DNA from 4 places in the Uliginosibacterium sp. TH139 genome. Region 3 is predicted to be linked to each of the others. Evidence: predicted binding sites of a transcription regulator. Region 3 holds the regulator's gene; each other region holds the start of a gene.
The links. The regulator sigma-54, encoded in region 3, starts transcription at its own class of promoters, with help from an activator protein. The targets are predictions, from matches to a motif close to TGGCACGCTTNCTGCTNA.

Region 1: the regulator sigma-54 is predicted to act here: its motif matches at 2,064-2,081, upstream of C0V76_RS04295 (polymer-forming cytoskeletal protein).
Region 2: the regulator sigma-54 is predicted to act here: its motif matches at 3,175-3,192, upstream of C0V76_RS05000 (urease accessory protein UreD).
Region 4: the regulator sigma-54 is predicted to act here: its motif matches at 2,269-2,286, upstream of C0V76_RS06940 (ammonium transporter).

What each region holds. Positions count from the first base shown of each region.
Region 1 covers NZ_PKRR01000002.1:147,359-151,885, reverse strand. The annotation lists gene C0V76_RS04305 (FecR domain-containing protein) at 1-571, opposite strand, end outside; gene C0V76_RS04300 (sigma-70 family RNA polymerase sigma factor) at 555-1,088, opposite strand; gene C0V76_RS04295 (polymer-forming cytoskeletal protein) at 1,394-2,005, opposite strand; gene C0V76_RS04290 (sigma 54-interacting transcriptional regulator) at 2,239-3,630, opposite strand; gene C0V76_RS04285 (hypothetical protein) at 3,627-4,145, opposite strand; gene C0V76_RS04280 (ATP-binding protein) at 4,142-4,527, opposite strand, start outside.
Region 2 covers NZ_PKRR01000002.1:294,569-299,095, forward strand. The annotation lists gene urtB (urea ABC transporter permease subunit UrtB) at 1-325, shown strand, start outside; gene urtC (urea ABC transporter permease subunit UrtC) at 343-1,446, shown strand; gene urtD (urea ABC transporter ATP-binding protein UrtD) at 1,443-2,309, shown strand; gene urtE (urea ABC transporter ATP-binding subunit UrtE) at 2,378-3,070, shown strand; gene C0V76_RS05000 (urease accessory protein UreD) at 3,225-4,100, shown strand; gene ureA (urease subunit gamma) at 4,219-4,521, shown strand.
Region 3 covers NZ_PKRR01000001.1:763,730-768,256, reverse strand. The annotation lists gene hprK (HPr(Ser) kinase/phosphatase) at 1-560, opposite strand, end outside; gene C0V76_RS03565 (PTS sugar transporter subunit IIA) at 529-1,014, opposite strand; gene hpf (ribosome hibernation-promoting factor, HPF/YfiA family) at 1,150-1,479, opposite strand; gene C0V76_RS03555 (RNA polymerase factor sigma-54) at 1,498-3,006, opposite strand; gene lptB (LPS export ABC transporter ATP-binding protein) at 3,041-3,763, opposite strand; gene recX (recombination regulator RecX) at 3,744-4,208, opposite strand; gene recA (recombinase RecA) at 4,214-4,527, opposite strand, start outside.
Region 4 covers NZ_PKRR01000002.1:740,967-745,493, reverse strand. The annotation lists gene C0V76_RS06945 (DUF3732 domain-containing protein) at 1-607, shown strand, start outside; gene C0V76_RS06940 (ammonium transporter) at 1,034-2,236, opposite strand; gene C0V76_RS06935 (electron-transfer flavoprotein:ubiquinone oxidoreductase) at 2,774-4,411, opposite strand.

The DNA.
Region 1 (4,527 bases), on a different contig from region 3:
CCCGGAAAGGGCGGTGCACGCTGGCCGGGTCCGGTGCGGTGGTGATCAGGATTTCGCCCGCGTGCAGCACGATGCGCCGCTCCTGCGCATCGAAGCGCACATCGATCCGGGTGGCGGTGGCCAGCACGATCGATGTGCCATCCGCCAGCTGAATCTCGCGGATCTCGCCCGTGGCAGTGGCGTAGTCCGCCGTGCCGCGTTGCCAGGTGTCGGTGCTGCGCAGCAGGCTGGCAGCGCCGCCCGCTACGATGGCCAGGCCGAACAGGCGGCGCAGGGTCGTGCGCTTCTGCCAGGCCTGATCTGCGGGCTCGCGCAGCACATGATGGGCGAGCTCGGACGGCAGGCCGTCAAGCTTGTCCTCGAAGATCTGCAGCTCCTGCCAGGCACGTTCATGATCGGGGTGGGCGGCCCGCCATTGCCCGCAGGCAGCCTTATCCTCCGCACGGGCGTCTTCCGACCACAAACGGGCCATCCATTCGGCCGCTTTGGCGATGATGGCCGGGCTCAGGGCAGTGGCGTCGGGGGCTGCCGGGGCGTTCATCGGTGTGCGCGGCTCAGGCGTTTTGGGCATGCAGCGCGCGGTGGCAGGCGATCAGCCCGGTGGCGATGTATTTCTCGACTGAAGAGACTGAAACCTCCAGGCGCTCGGCAATCTCGCGATAGCTCAGGCCATCTAGCCGGCACATGAGGAGCGCCATGCGCGCCTTGGGAGCGAGGCCATGCAGGATCGCATCGATCTCGACCAGGGCTTCAATGACCAGCGCGCGGGCTTCTTCGGAAGGCGCCTGCTGTTCCGGCAGGAGGGCGAGAGCCTCCAGATAGGCCGCTTCAATCTGGCGGCGGCGATACAGATCGATGACCAGACCGTTGGCAATCTGGCTCAAGTGGCGACGGGATTCATCCTGCTGCGGCATGTGCCCGCTGCTGAGGAGGCGCAGATAGGTGTCGTGGGCCAGATCGGCGGCATCGAAAGCATTGCCGAGTTTCTTGCGCAGCCAGCCTCGCAGCCAGCCATGGTGCTCGGTATAGAGCGCCTCGATTTGCCGGTGGAATGCAAAATCAGCGATGGATGCAGCGGTGGCGGACACGGCGGACTCCCTGTGCCCGAGGATGTGTATCGGGCATGATGAACTAAATGAGAATGATTATCATTTTATACATATCCGGCGAGGGTGGTAAAGCGTTTTGCCCGGCACAAAAAAAGGCCCGGTCTGGGCCGGGCCTGAAGTAGTGAGCAGTGTGGTGGCTTGAGGCAGCCAGCTGACCTGAGGAGGAAGGACAGGCCACCGGACGGCTTCAAGCGCGGTTCAACAAACTGGCGGGCGCACCGCAGCGCCTTGCAGCGAACGCTGCGGCGGACGTCGCCCACCCGTTTGTCGAACATCCGGCGGCATCAGGCCGCCGAAGTGATCAATGCGCTGATTTTCGGGCGATCGGCCTCCTTTCCTGAGTTGCGGGTTTCGGTTGAGCGGGCGTGTTCCAGTGCCTGCACGTCACCGCTGATCTGGCCGCCGGCTTCGATCAGCAGGCTGCCGTAGCGGATCGTGCCGCGTACGCGGCCGGTGGCGTGGATGACGAGCTTGTCGCGGGCAGTCAGGTCGCCCTCGAAGTGGCCGTGGATTTCGGCGACATCGATGCCGACCTTGCCGGAGAAGGCGCCTTTCTCGGCAATGCGCAGCACGCGGCTATCCATGGTGGCTTCGACGCGGCCCTCGACGATGAGGGTGTCGCAATCCAGAATTTCGGCGCCCTTGAGCTTGACCTCGGGACCGACGACCAGGCGGCTGGGTGATTCGGTGTCTGCCACCGGGGCGGGTGTATGGCGGGTGTCCGGGCTGCTGCTGGTCTGTGCGGCGAGCTGAGCGGCCTGGGCGGCGTTCAGTTCGGCGGCGTCGCGCAGGCGGTTCTGCGGCTGGAGCGCCGGATAGGCCCCGGGCGTGTGGGTGACGCGGGGCTGGCGCTCCGCTGCGGCTTCGGAACTGCGGGGCAGGGCTTTATGGAACATCTGGTCTCCTTCGTGAGCGGGGCGGCCTTCAAGGAGCGAAGCGCCGACAAGGAGATACAGTGCAGAGGCCGTGCCAGATTCAACTAATCATTATTAATCAACGGTTTGTTTGTTATTTGTGAGATCTCGTCCGGGCCTCGGGTGTCGCCTTGCAGCGACAGCTTTTCGGGCCGCTGCGGGCAAAGCCCCTTGCCGCCGGGCGAGGCGCTGTCGCGAATCGGCGACAGCCCGGATCAGGCCTGCCCGGCCGGATCTGTAGCGTCCTTGAAGGCGCTTGCTTCGAGGTGGTGGCGGGCGAGCAGGCGGTAGAACTCGGTGCGGTTACGCCGGGCGAGCCGGGCAGCCTGGGCAACCTTGCCGTCGGTGAGGCGCAGCAGGCGCACGAGGTAGTCACGCTCGAAGCGCTGGCGGGCTTCCTCGAAGGATTCGATGGCGCCGCCCTCATCCTGCAGCGCACGCTGGACCAGCGCGGCGGGGATCACCGGGGTAGTGGAGAGGGCGACGGTCTGCTCGACGACGTTCAGCAACTGGCGCACGTTGCCGGGCCATGGCGCCGCCAGCAGCAGCGCCATGGCTTCCGGCGAATAGGTGGTGACGGCACGTTTGTAGCGCGCGGCGAGGCGCAACAGGAAGTGCTGGGCGAGCAGCGGAATGTCTTCACGGCGCTCGGCCAGCGAGGGGAGGGCAAGGCTGACGACATTCAGGCGGTAGTACAGATCGTCGCGGAAACGCCCTTCGCTACGTGCGACATGCAGATCGCGATGGGTGGCGGAGAGGATGCGTACATCGATCGGCAGGCTGCGCGTGGCGCCAACCGGGCGTACTTCGCGCTCCTCTAGCACACGCAGCAGCTTGACCTGGAGGGGCGTGGGCATGTCGCCGATCTCGTCGAGGAAGAGCGTGCCGCCGCGCGCGGACTGGAACAGCCCGTCGTGGTCGCGATGGGCGCCGGTGAAGGCGCCTTTGACATGGCCGAAGAGCTCGGATTCGAGCAGCTGCTCGGGGATCGCCCCGCAGTTGATGGCCACGAAGGGCTTGCCGGCGCGCGAGCTGGCCTGGTGGATGGCGCGCGCGAGCAGCTCCTTGCCGGCACCGCTGGGGCCGCTGATGAAGATGCTGACTTCGCTGGCGGCGACCAACTCGGCCTGGCGCAGAAAGTCTTCCATCAGCGCGCTGCGGGTGAGGATCTCGCTGCGCCAGGCCGCCGGTTTGCGCGATTCACCCGCATCGCCCGAGCTGCCGACGGCGCGGCGGATCTGCGCGATTAACTCGCCCGCGTCGTAAGGCTTGGTGAGATAACCGGCCACACCGCGCTGGGTGGCTTCGATGGCCTCCGGGATATTGCCGTGGGCGGTCAGCACGATCACCGGTAGCGAGAGATGCTGCTGGCGCACCGCGTCGAAGAGAGCCAGTCCGTCCATGCCGGCCATGCGCAGATCGGTGACGATGATGTCCGGCCGCTGCGCGGCGATTGCCGCCAGGGCCGCAGGGCCACTGTCGGCACAGCGGATGGCAAAGCCACTGGCCTTGAGGCGGATCGAGAGCAGGCGCAGCAGGTCGGGGTCGTCGTCAACCAGCAACACGCGGGTGTTGGCAGCTTCGGGGGCGGTGGGGGGCTGAGTCATTTGGCTTTCGGGCGTTCCTGCATTTTCAGCTCGATCTCGCGCAAGGCGTCGAGCTTCTGGCGCATCTGTTCATTGCCTGCCTGCGCCTCGCGCAGCTTCTGTTGGCTGCTGGCCTGGGCGTCGTCGAGGCGGCGGATGTCCTGCAGCATGGGCAGCAAGAGTTGCGCCAGCGGGTGATTGCGGCCGCGGCCGTTGGCGTCCGAGGGGGGCAGATCCAGCAGGCTCAGGGCACGCGCGCGGTCGCCCGGCGGGCTGGGGGCAATGGCGTGAAACAGGGCGAGCTGCAGGCGCCGTTCTTCGCTGCGCTTGCTGGCGTAGTGTTTTTGCAGGCTGTCGGCTTCGGCCGCGAGCTCGGCCGGGTTCATGGCGCGGATCCGGCTGCTCTGCTGGAGGATGTCGAGATCCGCTTCGCTGCTTGCCTGAAGCAGGCCAACATGCCTGAGTTCGGTAGTGCTGCAGGCGCTAGCGAGCAAGACGAGCGCGCTGGCGAGCAGCAGGCTGGAGAGGGCTTTCATGCTGGAGACCCGGTGAGCGGCAGGCGGACGCAGGCGCGCGTGCCCTGGGGGGAATTGGGGTGTAGCGAAACTTCGCCGCCATGCAGGGCGACGAGTTCATGCACGATGGACAGCCCCAGCCCGCTGCCCTTGACCGGGCTGCCCTGCGGCGCCGGCCCCTGAACGAAGGCTTCGAACATGCCAGGTGCCAGCTCGAGCGGAATGCCGGGGCCTTCGTCGCAGACTTCGATGCAGATCTGGCCGGCCCCAGCGCTGCTGCGGATGAGCACGCTGCTGCCTGGCGGGGCGTATTTGAGGGCGTTGGAGAGCAGGTTGTCGAGGATCACGCGGAGGTTTTCGCGGTCCGCCTGTAAGTTCAGCGCATCGCCTTCACAGGCGATGC
Region 2 (4,527 bases), on a different contig from region 3:
CCCGCGTGTCGACACGCTGGCCTTCGGCCTGGGCTCGGGCATCGCCGGCCTCGCCGGCTGTGCGCTGGCGCAGGTCGGCAACGTAGGGCCGGATCTGGGCCAGGGCTACATCATTGATTCCTTCATGGTCGTGGTGCTGGGCGGCGTCGGCCAGCTTGCCGGCACCGTGTATGCCGCACTGGGCCTCGGTGTGTTGAACAAACTGCTGGAAGGCTTCGCCGGCGCAGTGCTCGCCAAGATCGCGGTCCTCGTTTTCATCATCATCTTCATCCAGAAGCGGCCACAGGGGCTGTTCGCGGTGAAGGGCCGGTTTGTCGACAATTGAGCGTGGAGCCACAAGTAATGAACAAGACCCTCACCGCCCGCCTCTTCGGCCCCAAAGCCTGGGCTGCACTGGCCGCCTTTGCCGCCGTCACGCTGATTCTGGTCCCCATCCTCAACCTCGTCGTGCCGGAAACAAGTGCCCTGCACCTCTCCACCTACTGGGTGACGCTGATCGGCAAGATCATGTGCTACGCCATCGTGGCACTGGCCATGGATCTGGTCTGGGGCTACACCGGCATCCTCTCGCTGGGCCACGGCATCTTCTTCGCCCTCGGCGGCTATGGCATGGGCATGTACCTGATGCGCGCCATCGGCCGCGAAGGCAACTACCAAAGCGACCTGCCGGACTTCATGGTCTTCCTGAACTGGAAGGAGCTGCCCTGGTACTGGCAAGGCACCGAGCACTTCCTGTGGGCCATGCTGCTGGTGGTGCTGGTGCCGGGCCTCTTGGCCTTCATCTTCGGTTACTTTGCCTTCCGCTCGCGGATCAAGGGGGTGTATTTCTCGATCATCACCCAGGCCATGACTTACGCCGCGATGCTGCTCTTCTTCCGCAACGAAACGGGCTTTGGCGGCAACAACGGCTTCACCGATTTCAAGCGCATCCTCGGCTTTCACATCGCAGCACCGGAAACCCGTGTCGTGCTATTCGGGCTGACCGCCGCAGCCTTGATCGGCTTCCTGTTGCTGGGCCGCTTCATCGTCACCAGCAAGCTCGGCCGGGTGCTCGCCGCGATCCGCGATGCCGAGTCGCGCGTCATGTTCTCCGGCTACAACCCCTTGCCCTACAAGCTCTTCATCTGGACGCTCTCGGCCGTAATCTGCGCGATTGCCGGTGCGCTGTATGTGCCGCAGGTGGGCATCATCAATCCCGGTGAAATGAGCCCGGCCAACTCCATTGAGATCGCCATCTGGACGGCCGTAGGCGGGCGCGGCACCCTGATCGGCCCGCTGATCGGCGCCGGCCTCATCAACGGCGTGAAGAGCTGGTTCACCGTGGCCTTCCCCGAAGTGTGGCTCTACTTCCTCGGCCTGATCTTCATTCTCGTCACCCTGTGGCTGCCACGCGGCGTGGTCGGCCAAGTCCAGGGCTATTTCAGCAAGCAGGAGAAGCGCGCATGAACGCCGCCGCGACAACAGAAAAGAAACCCGGCCTGCCGATCTCCGGCGCCGAGAGCGCCTTCGACCGCGCCGTAGGCCTTGAGCGCCCGGTTGATTCGAGCCAGCTCGATACCACGCACGGCGTGATCCTCTACCTCGAAGGCATCACCGTGTCCTTCGATGGTTTCAAGGCCATCAACAACCTGAATCTCGCCATCGACAAGGGTGAGCTGCGCTCCATCATCGGCCCCAACGGTGCCGGCAAGACCACCATGATGGATGTGATCACCGGCAAGACGCGCCCTAGCGCCGGCACCGCCTACTTCGGCCAGACCATCGATCTGACCAAGCTGAACGAAGCACAGATCGCCCACGCCGGCATCGGCCGCAAGTTCCAGAAGCCCACCGTGTTCGAAGAGCTGAGCGTGTTCGAGAACCTCGAACTCGCCATGAAGACCGACAAGGGCATCTGGTCCAGCCTGTTCTTCAAGCTCAGCGGCGAGGCCCGCAGCAAGATCGAACAGAAGCTGGAGCTCATCCGCCTCAAGGATCAGGCCCATCGCCCGGCTGGTCTACTCTCACACGGCCAGAAGCAGTGGCTGGAAATCGGCATGCTGCTGATGCAGGAACCGCTCCTGCTGTTGCTAGACGAGCCTGCGGCGGGCATGACCGATGAAGAAACCGAGCGCAGCGGCGAGCTGTTCCTGGATCTGGCCGGCGACTACACCCTGGTGGTGGTGGAGCACGACATGGATTTCATCAAGCAGATCTCCGCTCGCAACGGCAAGGTCACCTGCCTGCACGAAGGCAGCGTGCTGGCCGAAGGCTCGCTGGAGCAGGTGCAGAACGATGAACGCGTGATTGAGGTGTATCTCGGCCGCTAGCCGGGATATGTAGGGTGCGCATTGCGCACCGCATGGATGGTGCGCAATGCGCACCCTACGGAATGAATATGCTGACCATCGAAAACCTCAACCAGTACTACGGCGGCAGCCACACCCTGCGCGGCGTTTCGCTTTCGCTCAAGCAAGGCGAAGTCACCACTCTGCTGGGCCGCAATGGCGTGGGCAAAACCACCCTGCTCAAATGCCTGATGGGTCTGTTGCCCGTGGCCAAAGGCTCGGTATCTTTTGATGGCCGCGACATTACCCGGCTGGCTGCCTACAATCGCGCAGCGCTGGGCATGGCCTATGTACCGCAGGGACGCGAAATCTTCCCGCGCCTCACGGTAGAAGAGAACCTGCTGATGGGCCTCGCCAATGGCAAGGCCTCACGTGGCATTCCCGGCTACATCTACGAGATGTTTCCGGTCCTGAAAGACATGCTCAAACGCCGGGGCGGCGACCTCTCCGGCGGCCAGCAACAACAGCTCGCCATCGGCCGCGCACTCACCATGCGCCCCAAAGTTCTGATCCTCGATGAGCCCACCGAGGGCATCCAGCCCTCGATCATCAAGGATATCGGTGCCGCCATTCGCAAGCTGGCCGAAGGCGGTGAAATGGCCATCCTGCTGGTCGAACAGTATTACGACTTTGCGGAATCACTCGCGGACCAGTACGCCGTCATGGCGCGTGGCGAAATCGTCAAGGCCGGCCCTGGCAGCGAGATGCAAGCGGAGAATGTGAAGAGTCTGGTCGCCATCTAACTCGACGCCCGACTCTAGTGCATCATCACGCACCAAATGCGTGCTGATGCACTAAAAACAAGCTTCAAACCTGTCTGCGTAATGCCGGGAGCCGTTTCCCGGCATGGCACCGCTCTTGCTATGCACCGGGATAGGATTTTGAACCTGAACTCAAGTGAACGCCCCCGCTGATCCGACACACCCGCCCCCCTTCACCCAACCCCTAGGCTGGCAGGCTTCGCTCGCCTTGCGCGTGGAGAACCGGACTGGGCGCAGCGTGCTCGCCCGTAATCAGCATTACGGCCCGCTGCGCGTGCAGAAAGCGCTCTACCCGGAAGGCGATCCTGTCTGTCAGATCCTGATGCTGCACCCGCCGGCAGGTATCGCCGGCGGTGACCAGTTGCAGATCGAAGTCGAAGTCGCCGCCGATGCCCACGCCCAGCTCACCACGCCCGGTGCCGGCAAGTGGTACAAGGCACGTGGAGCGGATCAGGCGCTCGCGACGCAGGACATCACCCTGAACATAGCCGCTGGCGGCAAGCTGGAGTGGCTGCCGCAAGAAGTTATCCTATTCGACCAGGCGCAGGCGCGTGCCAGCACCCTCATCAGCCTCGCCGAAGGCGCCCGCGCCATCGGCTGGGACATCCTGTGCCTGGGCCGCCAGGCCAGCGGCGAAGACTTCAGGACCGGCTCATTCCGTCAGCGCCTGCGCCTGCAGCGCCCGGACGGCACACCGCTCTGGCAGGAAGCCATGCATCTGCAAGGCTCGGACTGCGCCATGCGCTCGCCTGTCGGACTCAATAACAACCGGGTTTTCGGCACGCTGTGGCTGGCTGGCATTACGCCGGATGCTACGCTCACCGAATCGCTGCGCACGCTCGCCATCAGCGCCGGAACATATGGGCTATCCGCCCTGCCACAAGTCACGATCGTTCGCGCCATGGCAGACTCTGCCGAAGCGATCCGCCAGTATTTTGAAGCAGTCTGGGCCATCGCCCGGCCGCATGTATTGCAACGCGAGGCAGTACCGCCCCGCATCTGGAAAACCTGATGCCATCCCGGAAACGCCTCGCGCCTGTCGACTTCGCCTTGCCGTGGCCCAGGCACTGCCTGCGGCTCGTCTTCGCGACCGGAACGTTTCCGAAATGGCATGAAATTTAGGAGAAACAATGGAACTCACCCCCCGCGAAAAAGACAAGCTGTTGATCTTCACCGCCGGCCTGCTCGCTGAACGTCGCAAGGCGCGTGGCTTGAAGCTCAACTATCCGGAGGCCGTAGCTTTCATCAGCGCAGCAATCATGGAAGGCGCCCGCGACGGACGCAGTGTTGCCGAGCTGATGAGCTATGGCACGACGCTGCTCGCCCGCGATGACGTGATGGACGGGATCGCCGAGATGATCCCCGAGATCCAGGTTGAAGCCACATTTCCTGACGGCACCAAGCTCGTCACCGTCCACCACCCGATCATCTGACGCACA
Region 3 (4,527 bases):
GCTACGCGCGAGATTTCGACTACATCATCAGCCACCAGACCGTGGCCACGCGAAATCAGTTCCAGCGCCAGTTCAGACTTGCCGGCCCCCGAGTCGCCGGTGATCAGCACCCCGACCCCCAGCACATCCATGAACACCCCATGCAGTGAAACCCGCTCGGCCAGCTTGCGCGAGAGATAGGCGCGCAGTACATCGATTATCCGGGCGGACTCCAGCGGCGAAGCCATTACTGGCACCCCAGCCTCATCACAGGCGCGGCGGAAGAGCTCGGGCACTTCACAGTCATCTGCCACGATCATGCCGGGCGGGGTGGCGGCAAAAAGATCCATCATGTGCAGATCGAGCTTATCCCGGCTCTGCCGGCGCGCCCAGGCGAACTCAGCCTCACCGAGGATCTGCAAACGATTCGGGTGAATCATGTTGAGGTGGCCAACCAGATCAGCGGGCCACACCCGATTGTCAGACACCGACAGGAAGGAATCCAAACGCCCGGCCACATGGCGCAGCTGCAAGGCTGCGCGATTGACTTCAAACAGCTGAGCTACGCTCGCTCGCCGCATGGAGGCTCCAGTTCTGGAAGGCTGCCGCAATGGCGGCGGAATCTGGTGCGCTCAGCAGGGTGTCACGAAACCCCTTGTCACTGAACATCTGGGCGAGTTCGGCGAGCAGACGCAGGTGGGTCTCATTGGCCTGCTCCGGCGCCAGCATCACGAAGAACAGACTGACCGGCAATCCATCCGGCGCATCAAAAGGGATCGGGCTAGCTGTGCGCAGGAAAGCGCCCAGCGGCTCTTTGAGACCTTTGATGCGCTGATGCGGAATCGCAATTCCCATCCCAAGCCCTGTCGAACCAAGTTTTTCGCGCTGGTTCAGTGCATCCACCAGCTTGCGGGCCGCGAGGCCACTGTCGCGCTCGCACAGCTCGCCAATGGCGGCGAACAAGCCGTCACGCGCGGAGGCCGCTACATCGACACGGATGCGCACGGGGTCAAGGATCTGCGAAATCAGGTTCATGAGTCTTTACAGCACAGCGGCGAGTCTCCGGACCGGAGCTCGCCGCTTTCTGGGTTTCAGAGCGGTTGAGGCAGAAGGCCTCAACCATCGCCGGCCGGACAATTCTGCCTGTCCAGACCGGCTGCGTCCAGCGCTTCAGCTGGCGCTCTCGGCGCCTTGCCGTTTCATCGATTCACGGTTGTGATCGCTGATCTTTTCCTTGTGCTTGAGAACCTGACGATCCAGCTTGTCTGCCAGCGCATCAATGGCGGCATACAGGTCGTCGTCTTCACTTTCCACGTGGATATCCTTGCCGCGCACGTGAACAGTCACCTCTGCTTTCTGCTTGAGTTTCTGTACCGAGAGGGTCACATGGGTCGCCGTAACATGATCGAAATGGCGAATCACCCGATCGAGCTTGGAAACCACATATTCGCGCAAAGCGGGAGTGACTTCCAGATGATGGCCGGTGATGTTGAGATTCATAAAACTACTCCTCTCCTGTTAGATCGACTTGCGCTGACTGACCGGCGGAATATTCAGCGACTCCCGGTATTTCGCAATCGTCCGGCGTGCCACCACGATACCCTGCTGGCCCAACAATTCGGCAATCCTGGCATCCGACAGGGGTTTTTTCCCGTCTTCGGCCGCGACCAGCTGGCGAATCAGCGCGCGTATCGCCGTTGCTGAACATGCACCACCGGTATCGGTGGAAACATGACTGCCAAAAAAGTATTTCAGTTCGAACACACCGCGGGGACTGGCCATGTACTTCTGGGTGGTCACCCGCGACACCGTTGACTCATGCAGCTCCAGCTCTTCGGCGATCTCCCTCAGGGTCAGCGGACGCATGGCCACTTCACCATGATCAAAGAACTGGCGCTGACGTTCGACGATGGCCTGCGAAACACGCAGGATGGTGTCGAATCGCTGCTGCACATTCTTGATCAGCCACTTGGCTTCCTGCAGCTGTCCCGACAAGGAACTACTTACGCCCCTGTTCTGTTGAAGTATATCGGCGTAGACCCGATGGATCCTGAGCCTCGGCATGGCCTCTGGATTGAGGCTTACCGTCCAGCCGCTACGTTGCTTGCGCACCACCACGTCCGGAATCACGTAGCGCGTTTCCATCGGTGCAAATTGAGCCCCCGGACGCGGATTCAAATGACAAATGAGTTCCTGAGCTGCGCGCAAGGCATCATCATTGCAGCCCAGGCGCCGCTTGAGGCGCGCGAAATCGCGCGCAGCCAGCAATTCCAGATTGCCGTCCGCGATCAGCATGGCGTGCTCGCGCGTGGCACTTTCCGGCAAAGCGCGAATCTGCAGGAGCAAACACTCCTGCAAGTTGCGAGCGCCGATGCCAGCGGGGTCAAGGTTCTGGACCTGATGCAAGGCAATGTTCAACTCATCGAGTTCTACTTCCCATTCGGCCGGAATCAGCGGCAGAAGTTCCTCGAGGTCCTGCAGCAACAAACCGTCGTCGTCCAGCGCTTCGATGATCAGCTGCACCAGCGCACGATCACGATCAACCAGCGGCATCAGGGCGACCTGCCCCAGCAGGTGATCCCGCAAGGAAGTAGCGGCGGCCTGGAATTCCTGAAAGTCGGAATCATCGTCGTCCCCACCGCCATTCCGCGAGGCGCCTTCCGTGCGCCATTCGGCAGCTTCGCCGATATCATCATCCGAAACGCTGTCGTAAGCCTCTCCGATGTTGTCCGGCATGTCCGTCACGCTCGGCGACTCGAAATCCTCATCGCCGGAGGATGAAGCAGAGGATTCGATGCGGTATTCCTCACCCGCCGTTGCCACACTGGCTTCGCCCGCCTCGACAGGGACGGGTCCATCACTTTCCTCGTCGCCGCCTTCACGCTCCAGCATCGGGTTTTCGAGCAGGATGCGTTCGATCTCCTGATTGAGTTCGAGCGTGGACAGCTGAAGCAGCTTGATGGATTGCTGCAACTGCGGGGTGAGTGCAAGTTGCTGGGAAAGGCGGAGCTGAAGCGAGGGTTTCATTCTTTACAGACGGGGAGGTGCGGAGCGGCCAAGCCTAGAGGCGGAAGTGTTCGCCAAGGTAAATCTGCCGTACCTGTTCATTCTGCACGATTTCTGCCGGTTTGCCGCCAGCCAGTACCTCACCCGCATTGATGATGTAGGCGTGATCGCAAATACCGAGGGTTTCGCGCACATTATGGTCGGTAATCAGCACGCCGATACCGCGCGCCTTGAGGTAACTGATGATTTTCTGGATATCAATCACTGCAATCGGATCAACGCCGGCAAAAGGCTCATCCAGCAGGATCAGACGCGGACGGGTGGCCAGCGCACGCGCGATTTCGACGCGGCGGCGCTCACCGCCGGACAAGGACATAGCGGTCGCTTCGCGCAAATGGCCGATGTTGAGTTCATCCAGCAGCTCATCCAGACGTTTTTCCATGTCTGCGCTGGAGAGCTTTTGCAACTCCAGCACCGCCATGATGTTCTCGGAGACCGTAAGTTTGCGGAACACCGAGTTTTCCTGCGGCAGATAGGAGAGCCCTTGGTGCGCCCGTTTGTGGATCGGCCAATGGGTGAGCTCGGTTCCATCGAGATGGATCTTGCCGCCATCGGCACGTACGAGGCCGACGATCATGTAGAAACAGGTGGTCTTGCCTGCGCCGTTCGGCCCCAGCAAGCCCACCACTTCGCCACTGCCAACCTCGAAGGACACGTCGTGCACTACGGTGCGTGCCTTGTAGCGTTTCTGCAGATTGCTAACCCTGAGCAGACTCATCCAGTGTTTCTTTCAAGAGTTTCCTGATGATGTCGACCGCAAACCCTCTGGTCTGCAGGAAGCGCGCCTGACGCGCCCACTCCCTGTGATCCTGCGGCAACACCCCGAATTTTTTCTGCCACACGCTGTGCGCGCGCATCAGTTCATCTTCCTGCAAAGCCTCGCCCATGGCGCCAGCTGCCGTCTCGCGATCCACACCCCGGTCATCCAGCTCACGACGGATGCGCGCGGCACCAAAGCGGCTGGCGCGCGATCTCACGAAACTCTCGGCAAAGCGCTCGTCAGACTGCAGACCTGTCTCTGCCATGCGATCCAGCACGGCTTCGACATCATCGTCGGCGCCGGCTCTTGCCGCCAGCTTGCGCCGCAGCTCCAGCCTCGAATGTTCGCGCGTGGCGAGCAGGCGCAAGGCTGTCGAGCTGAGCGAAGCGGCGGGCTTCTTCAAACAGCTTACTCCGCTTCAGCCACAGTAGGCATCACGGCAACCCCCACACTGGCACGCACCTTGTTTTCGATCTCGAGTGCCAGCGCCGGATTGGCACGCAGGAATTCACGTGCATTGTCCTTGCCCTGGCCGACCTTCTCACCGTTGTAGGCGTACCAGGCACCGCTCTTGTCGACGATTTTGTGATCGACGCCCATGTCGATCACTTCGCCTTCACGTGAAATGCCTTCGCCATAAAGAATGTCGAAGTGGGCTTCCTTGAAGGGAGGCGCAACTTTGTTCTTGACGACCTTGACCTTGGTTTCGGAGCCGACGACTT
Region 4 (4,527 bases), on a different contig from region 3:
GGGCGAACTAGTTGCTGACTACAATATCAAGGACAAGCTGAAAGCCCTTAGCAATGACATCGATTCTAAGATGTGCGAACTCGGAAACAATTTCGACTTCGAAGAAACCTACAAGCCGTCGGCTCTCCGTTTCGATCTGGAAACGTTTGATCTGTGGTACCAGCAGGATGCGGACACACGCATTTACCTCCGATCAATGGGCAGTGGTGCCAACTGGCTGTACTCGCATCTTGCGTTGTTCATGTCGTTGCACTACCAGTTTGCGGCCCGCTCTGAGCAGGACTGCAAGATTCCCCCTATTCTTTTCTTGGATCAGCCGACGCAGGTCTACTTTCCGGCATCTTTGGATGATGGAGATGCCTTTAATGCCAAGGAGTTGGCCAAGCAGGCGAAACGAGAAGGAAGATACGATGATGACATGCGCGCCGTGACGAATATGTTCACTCAGTTCGCCAAATTTTGTTCAGACACTGTAGGCAAAACAGGGGTAACTCCCCAGATTATCGTCTCGGATCATGCAGACAACCTTACGCTTGGGGAAGGCTATCAGTTTCAAGACTATGTTCGTGCTACTTGGCGCAATCGTGGTTTCATTGCCAACTCCTAATAGCGTGATACAGAGAAATACTTCCTGTCTGTCTGATGAGTTGCCCTTCGTTTACTAGATTTTTTACGGCAGCTTTCAATGTTAAAGCTGCCATCTTTCATTTGTATCGTGAATGACAGCTAAGGCCGAGCAGGAGAAGCCCGCCTCAGGCCATGAATGACCGCTACGCTCTGTTTCCTGCTGCTGACAGCTCATGAGGCCGAACGCCCGGATTGGGTCGGAAGCGGGCGGTGATGCGGATAAAGCCGGCCGTCCGCTCAGGCCGATGATCGGCCGAGGTACTGAACAAAGCGCAAGCGAGCCTGTAAAAGCATGACTAAACAAAAAGCCCACGACATCCGCCGTGGGCTTTTTGCTGGGAAGGGGCTGAAAGCCCGACAGACTTTATTTCAGCCCGACAGACTTTATTCCTGCCTAACATCTTCATCACCAGTTGGTTTCGCGTTCCGGTGTGGCTGAAATTTTATGGATGGACAAGTCTGCGCCATTAAATTCTTCTTCGGCGTCCAGGCGCAGGCCGGCGATTTTCTTGATCGTGCCGTACACGATGCCGCCGCCGATCACGGCGACTGCGATACCGGCCAGGGTGCCGATCAGCTGGGCCCAGAAGCTCACGCCGCCCGCACCGCCCAGCGCTTGCTGGCCGAAGATGCCGGCGGCGATGCCGCCCCAGGCGCCACACAGGCCGTGCAGGGGCCATACGCCGAGCACGTCGTCGATCTTCCAGCGGTTCTGAACCTGCGTAAACATGTAGACGAACAGCGCACCGGCCACGCCGCCCACGATCAGGGCGCCCAGCGGATGCATGATGTCCGAGCCGGCGCAGACGGCGACGAGGCCGGCGAGCGGGCCGTTATGCACGAAGCCCGGGTCGTTCTTGCCCATCACCAGCGCGGTGAGGGTGCCGCCGACCAGCGCCATCAGCGAGTTCACGGCGACGAGGCCGGTGATGGCTTCGAGCTTCTGGGCGCTCATCACGTTGAAGCCGAACCAGCCCACGGTGAGGATCCAGGCGCCAAGGGCGAGGAAGGGGATGCTTGAAGGCGGGTGGGCGGCGATGGCGCCATCCTTGTTGTAGCGGCCACGGCGTGCGCCGAGCAGCACCACGGCGACGAGGCCGATCCAGCCCCCTACGGCATGCACCACCACGCTGCCGGCGAAGTCGTGGAACTTGGCGCCCAGTGCGGCTTCGATGGCCGGCTGGATACCGAACTTGTCGGCCCATACGATGCCTTCGAAGAAGGGGTAGACGAAGCCCACCAGCATGAAGGTGGCGGCTAGCTGCGGCGAGAAGCGCGCGCGCTCGGCGATGCCGCCGGAGACGATGGCCGGGATGGCGGCGGCGAAGGTGAGCAGGAAGAAGAACTTCACCAGCTCGTAGCCACTATTGACCATCAGACTTTGCGCGCCGCTGAAGAAATGCACGCCGTAGGCGATGCCATAGCCGATGAAGAAGTAGGCGATCGTCGAGACACAGAAATCGACCAGGATCTTGACCAGGGCATTGACCTGGTTCTTGCGACGCACGGTGCCAAGCTCAAGAAAGGCGAAGCCAGCGTGCATGGCCAGCACCATGATGGCGCCCAGCAGCACGAAAAGCACGTTGGCGGAAGTTTGAAACTGCTCCATTTTGGACCTCGTATTGCACGGAAGTGCTGCTTAAAGCATGAACTGAGCCAGAGTTAATTTCTTCATTAATCAATGGCTTACTTGAACATGTCGAGCTGTGGATGCGCCATATATGTGCATACGCCTTTCGTTTATGCACGCAAGCGGTGCTTGTACATGCACCGCATGAGGCGGTGTCGATGCATTTGGTGCAAAGGGTTTTGCACTGCAGCGGGGCGTCTGCTGGCGGGGTGGGCCTGTGCTGGCGTCTGGGCCCCGCCGGCTGAAGCCGGCCCTACGAAAAGCCGCGTGTCTGTGCGCGTAGCCGTGCCTGTGGGGATGGTTTTGAGCTTGTAGGGCCGGCTTCAGCCGGCGAGGCCCAGGGTGGGCATGGGGCTGTGAGGCTCAAGCCGCACCTACGAAACTCTGTGTGCCTGTGGGCTCCAGGCTTGTGGCGGGTGGGATTTTGTAGGGCCGGCTTCATCTGGCGAGGCCCAGGGTGGAGCGGGGCTGTGCGGCAAAGCCGCAGCGACGGCAAGCCGCGTGCCCCTGACTCCGTTACATCCCGATGTATTGCGGGCCGCTGCCGCCTTCGGGCGGGTGCCAGAGCAGGCTGTGCTCTGGGTCGTTGAGCTCGCAGGCCTTGCAGTGCAGGCAGTTCTGGCTGGTGATGCGTACCGTGTCGCCCTCCCGCTCATACACGCCGGCCGGGCAGTAGCGGGCTTCGGGGGCAGCAAAGCGGATCACCCGCACGCTTTCCTGGGCCGGGGTGTTCTGGCGGCGCAGATGGGGCGGCTGGTCGTGCTCATGGCGGATGTTGGCGAGCATCAGGGAACTGTTGCGGTCGAAAGTCAGCACGCCGTCCGGCTTCAGCGGCGGGCGTGCTGGGTAGTCGCTTGCGGCGGCCATCTTGCTGCGCGCCGGGGCTGGGTGGCGTAGCGTCCAGGGCAGGCGCAGGCCGAGGGCTAGTAGCCACATTTCGACGCCGCAGAAGAGCGAACCGAGCACGGTGCCGAAGCGCGACAGCAGTGGCTTCACGTTGCGCGTGTCGTGCTGCTCGCGGCCGATCCAGGAGGCGGCCACGGCGGCCGGGAAATCCGCCAGCTCGTCATGCTCACGCCCGGCCTGCAGGGCGGCGGCGACCGCTTCGGCGGCGAGCATGCCGGACTTCATCGCGGTATGCGTGCCCTTGATGCGCAGCACATTGAGCAGGCCTGCCGCGCAGCCCAGCAGCAGGCCGCCCGGAAAGCTCAGGCGGGGCTGCGACTGCAGGCCGCCTTCGTTGATGCTGCGGGCGCCGTAGCCGAGGCGCTCGCCACCGGCGAGCAGGGCGGCGATGCGCGGGTGAGTCTTGAGGCGCTGGAGTTCGTCAAAGGGCGAGAGCTGCGGGTTGCGGTAGCCGAAGTGGGTGACCAGGCCGAGGGCGACCCGGTCTTCACCGTACTGGTAGAGGAACGCGCCGCCGCCGGCTTCCCCGCCCAGCGGCCAGCCCAGGAAGTGGCTGACGCTGCCAGCACGGTGGCGCTCGGCCGGGATCCGCCACAGCTCCTTGATGCCCAGACCGTAGTGGCTTTCGCCGACGCCTTCGCGCAGGCCGTAGCGGGCTTCGAGCTCGCGCGTGAGCGAGCCGCCGGCGCCTTCGGCGACCAGGGTGTAGCGGCCGTGGATTTCGATGCCGGGCGCAAAGCGGGTGCTTTCTTCGCCGGCTGCATTGCGGCCCATGTCGCCGCTGAGCACGCCGATCAGCGCGCCGGCCTCGTTGTAGCAGGGCGCGGCGGCGGCGAAGCCCGGGTAGAGCTCGACGCCGAGTGCCTCGGCCTGCGTGCCGAGCCAGCTGCACAGCTCGCCGAGGCTGCCAACGTAAAGGCCGCGATTGTCGATCTGTGGCGGCAGGCTCCAGTGCGGCGCGGGCAGGGCGTGCTGCGCGCTGAGCCAGACGACTTCATCCTCGCTGACCTGGGTCTGAAGCGGCGCGCCGAGCGTGCGCCAGTCCGGCAGGAGTTCATCCAGCGCGATGGGGTCGATCACCGCCCCGGAGAGGATGTGGGCGCCGATCTGGGCTCCTTTTTCGAGCACGCAGACAGAGATTTCCCGCCCGCCGCTGACGGCCAGCTGGCGCAGGCGGATCGCGGCGGCGAGGCCGGCGGGGCCGGCGCCGATGATGAGTACGTCGTATTCGATGAGGTCGCGGGTCATGGTAATTCTTCAGACAAGGGCGCGCGTTTGCAGTGTATTGAGATGGCTTCTCTGCTGAGACAGCCGGTCTATCGGCCGTGCTGATTCAGCAGCAGAGGAGGAGGCTCCGCTTCGGC